DNA from 2 places in the Photobacterium sp. DA100 genome. Region 2 is predicted to be linked to the other one. Evidence: predicted binding sites of a transcription regulator. Region 2 holds the regulator's gene; the other holds the start of a gene.

Region 1 (2,476 bases), 100 kb from region 2:
GGAACTCATCGACCAGCTCCCAGAAGTGATCGAGGTGATCTTCACTTTCTTTGGAAAAGCCAATATAGCGTGTCCAGTTACCGATCATGATGCCTGATACCACCATGGCCAGAGGGCCTGAAACATGAATAACGTCGGCGAAGACATAACCTGCGGTTGGGACACCCAAGGTCAACAGTAGCTCCATCGAGTGGTCATTGGTCGAGCTGATGAGGTAGTGGAAGATCAGGCCAAGGGCGAAGCCGTAGGCAATGCCGCCGATGGCTTCTTGCAGGAATAGCTGGCCGACGCCAAGAACGGTAGGGGCTTCGTTACCGAAAGCGATGGTAAATAGGGTAACGAAAATGACTAGGCCGAAGCCGTCATTGAATAGTGATTCGCCCTCAATTTGGGTTGAGATGCGTTTTGGCGCATCGAGTTTTTTGACAATGGCAAGGACGGCAATCGGGTCGGTCGGGGAGATCAGCGAGCCGAAGATCAGGCAGTAGATTAGATCAAGCGGGATGCCGAGCGCCTGGCAAATACCCCATAGGGAAAATCCGATAAAAAAGGTCGAGAACAAGGTTGCGGCGAGTGCCAGCGTGGTGATTTCCCATTTTTGGTCTTCCAGGTGGGGCAGTTTGATCCCAAGGCCACCGGCAAACAGCAAGAAGCCCAGGATCCCTTTGAGTAGGAAATTTTCAAAGTTGATTTCGCCAAGCTGGGCAGCGGCAACGTCCTCTAGATGGAACCAGCCGTTTTGCCCGGCAACGATGATGCCCAGCGATAGTACCAATGCCCCCGCAGTGATGGCGATAGTGGTCTGCATTTTTCCTATTTTGCTGTTTATAAAAGCGATCAGCATCGCTGCTGCCGCCAGAAAACAGAGGGTGCTGTAAACTGACATCCCGTGACCTCGATGATAGTTGAAAGTAAAGCTGAAAATTGTGTCAAAATATAAATCTATCATTGTCCGATAGCTATCATTAATTTCATTCCAATGAGTTAAAATTTAATCAACGAAAAGCCCTTTAGACGTCTAGATTTCCATTTCTGCTATGGTAGGATGTGAATTAGCTGTGACATTAGAAAAGGAAGTAAAGCGGTGTTGATGGGCAAGGATTTACTAAATAAACGCTTGGCTGAGCAGATCCTGATCATTGATGGTGGCATGGGCACCATGATCCAGGGCTATAAGCTGGAAGAGCAAGATTACCGTGGTCAGCGTTTTGCCGATTGGCATATGGACCTCAAAGGTAATAACGACTTACTGGTACTGACACAACCGCAATTGATCAAGGAGATCCATGCCTCGTATCTAGAGGCGGGGGCCGATATCCTTGAAACCAATACCTTCAACGCAACGACCATTGCGATGGCCGATTACGAGATGGAAGCGTTGAGTGCCGAGATCAACCTCGAGGCCGCGAAGCTGGCCCGCCAAGTGGCCGATGAGTGGACGGCAAAGACGCCGGATAAACCACGTTTTGTCGCAGGGGTACTGGGGCCAACCAACCGTACCTGTTCTATCTCGCCGGATGTCAATGATCCCGGCTTTCGTAATATCAGCTTCGATCAGTTGGTAGAGGCTTATGCCGAGTCAACCCGGGCTTTGATCGAGGGCGGCTCGGATATCATCCTTATCGAAACCATTTTCGATACGCTCAATGCCAAGGCCTGTGCGTTCGCAGTAGAAACTGTGTTTGAAGAGTTGGGTTACGCTTTGCCGGTGATGATTTCAGGTACCATCACCGATGCCTCAGGCCGAACCCTATCGGGCCAGACAACCGAAGCGTTCTACAATGCGCTTCGCCATGTCAATCCTATTTCCTTTGGCCTTAACTGTGCGTTGGGGCCAGATGAGCTGCGCCAATATGTCGAGGAGTTGTCGCGCATCTCCGAGTGCGCGGTCTCAGCTCACCCGAATGCCGGCCTGCCGAATGCTTTCGGTGAATATGATTTGTCGCCAGAGGAAATGGCGGTGCATATCAAGGAGTGGGCGCAAAGCGGCTTCCTGAATTTGGTCGGAGGCTGTTGTGGTACCACGCCTGAACATATTCGCCGGATGGCTGAAGCGGTAGTAAACATTGCTCCGCGCACCTTGCCCGAATTACCTGTCGCTTGTCGTCTCTCGGGCCTTGAGCCGCTGACCATTGAAAAGGATACGCTGTTCGTCAATGTGGGTGAGCGGACCAACGTGACCGGCTCTGCCCGGTTTAAGCGCTTGATCAAAGAAGAGCTGTACGATGAAGCCTTGGAAGTCGCCCGCCAGCAGGTCGAAAACGGTGCCCAGATCATCGATATCAATATGGATGAAGGGATGCTGGACGCCGAGGCGTGTATGGTGCGCTTCCTCAAGCTGTGTGCTTCCGAGCCTGAGATTTCCAAAGTACCGATTATGGTCGACTCCTCGAAGTGGGAAGTGATCGAGGCGGGCCTTAAATGTATCCAGGGCAAGGGGATCGTCAACTCTATCTCGCTCAAGGAAGGCAAAGAG
Region 2 (2,476 bases):
ATTGGCTTCAAAACCTGTTATGGAAGGCAAGGCGCTGCTGTTCAAGCGTTTTGCGGGTCTGGACTCGATTGATATCGAAGTCAAGCACCGTACGATTGATGAGTTCGTTGATACGGTAGCCAATATTGCCGACACGTTTGGCGGCATTAACCTGGAAGATATCAAGGCGCCTGATTGTTTCGAAATCGAAAAACGCCTGATTGAGCGTTGCCACGTCCCTGTATTCCATGATGACCAGCACGGCACGGCGATTGTGACTGCGGCGGGTATGCTCAATGCGCTGGAGCTCCAGGGCAAGAAGATCAGCGAAGCCGTGATTGTCTGCCTGGGTGCCGGTGCGGCAGCGGTGGCGTGTATGGAGCTGCTTATCAAGTGCGGTGCCCAGCGCGAGAAGATCTACATGCTTGACCGCAAGGGCGTGATCCACACCCGTCGCGACGACATCAACGAGTACAAGCAGCTGTTCGCCAACAACACCGACAAGCGTACCTTGGAAGATGTGATCGAAGGTGCCGACATCTTTGTCGGGGTATCAGGTCCGGATCTGCTGGCACCGGAAGCGCTGAAGCTGATGGCAGACAAACCGGTGGTGTTTGCGTGTTCTAACCCGGATCCGGAAATCAAGCCTGAGCTGGCCCATGCGGTGCGCGATGATCTGATCATGGGTACCGGTCGCTCGGACTACCCGAACCAGGTCAACAATGTTATCTGCTTCCCGTTCATCTTCCGTGGCGCCCTGGACGTTCGCGCCAGCGAGATCAATGACGAGATGAAACTGGCCGCGGTGGATGCCATCCGGGCGCTGGCCAAAGAGCCGGTACCGGCCGAGGTGGTTGCCGCTGCCGGTGCTGACAAGCTGGAGTTCGGCCCGGATTACATCATTCCTAAGCCGATGGATCCTCGCCTGCTGCCACGCGTGGCGAAGGCCGTCGCCCAGGCCGCCGTGGAGTCGGGCGTGGCCCAAATCGAGATGCCTGCCGGCTACATGGAAGCGAAATAATTTTCGCACATTGCACCGTAAACGAAAAAACCAGCCGCAAGGCTGGTTTTTTTATCGTCAAAATACCGTGGCATTATTGACGCAGACGAATGCACATTGGCTTATTCGGTAATGTCTTCGTAGTTGATCCCCATCTCTTCCATCAGGGCCTTGGCTTCGGCCGGAAGGTCGTCAGGACGGTCTTTACGGATGTCGTCATCAGTAGGAAGCGGCTGTCCGGTGTAGGCGTGCAGGAAAGCCTCGCACAGCAGTTCACTGTTGGTAGCATGGCGTAAGTTATTGACCTGGCGGCGGGTACGCTCGTCGGTCAGAATTTTCAGTACCTTCAATGGAATCGAAACTGTAATTTTTTTTACTTGTTCGTTTTTCTTACCATGTTCCGCGTAAGGGCTGATGTATTCGCCATTCCACTCTGCCATTTTTTACCTTCTCAGCGATATAAAAGTGATGAAATATAGTATGCCTGAATTTTAGCGGGATTTACCGCCATAAGCAAAGACATATAGACGTCTAGAAGTGTTGACGTCTTCTGTGTTTGTGGTTATGTTGTTGCATAAAAGTTATTCACCAGGGCCGCCCTGACAAGGAAAGTAATTATGTGTGACAAGAAGCTAGCCACCGTCGCTGTTCGCACCGGCATCGAATCTGACACCCAGTACAATGCTGTGGTACCTCCCCTCTATTTGACCTCGACCTATAGTTTTGCGCAGTTGGGCGAGGTGCCTCAATATGATTACTCCCGCTCTGGCAACCCGACCCGTAACACCTTGGCCGATGCGCTGGCTGAGCTGGAGGGAGGGGCGGGTGCTGTGGTGACCAACTGTGGGACGGCGGCGATCAACCTGCTGGTTTCTGCACTGATCGGGCCGGATGACTTGATTATAGCCCCGCATGACTGCTACGGCGGTACCTACCGCCTGTTCAATACCCGGGCAGCAAAAGGCGATTTTAAGGTCCGCTTTGTGGACCAGACCGATCCGGCTGCCCTGGCCGATGCGCTGGCGTTGCAGCCCAAGTTGATTTGGGTGGAAACCCCGTCAAATCCCCTGCTGCGTATTGTCGATGTGGCTGAGCTTTGTGCTGCAGCCAAACAGGCTGGTGCGCTGGTGGCGGTCGACAACACTTTCCTGTCTCCGATCCTGCAGCAGCCTATCGCCCTTGGGGCTGATTTTGTTGTCCACTCTACCACCAAATACATCAACGGCCATTCGGATGTGGTTGGCGGTGTGCTGATCGCCAAGCAGGACGAGCATGCCGAGGAGATCGCCTGGTGGGCGAACTGTATCGGTGCGACCGGGGCACCGTTCGATGCCTATATGACACTGCGCGGCCTGCGAACACTGGCGCCGAGAATGCGCATGCACGAAGAAAACAGCCGCCAGATCCTGGCTTATCTCCAGCAGCAGCCATTGGTGGGGACGATCTACCATCCGAGCCAGCCGGAGCACCCAGGCCATGCCATTGCTCTCAAGCAGC

What was found. The regulator MetJ, encoded in region 2, represses methionine synthesis genes. The targets are predictions, from matches to a motif close to TTAGACNTNTANANGTCTAA.
Region 1: metH (methionine synthase) is a predicted target of MetJ. The motif match lies at 1,011-1,030, and genes of this name have one in related genera.

Annotation. Positions count from the first base shown of each region.
Region 1 covers NZ_CP119423.1:292,173-294,648, forward strand. Annotated here, with positions in the region: gene PTW35_RS01515 (sodium:proton antiporter) at 1-886, opposite strand, end outside; gene metH (methionine synthase) at 1,091-2,476, shown strand, end outside.
Region 2 covers NZ_CP119423.1:190,170-192,645, forward strand. Annotated here, with positions in the region: gene PTW35_RS00945 (malic enzyme-like NAD(P)-binding protein) at 1-1,000, shown strand, start outside; gene metJ (met regulon transcriptional regulator MetJ) at 1,102-1,419, opposite strand; gene PTW35_RS00955 (O-succinylhomoserine (thiol)-lyase) at 1,597-2,476, shown strand, end outside.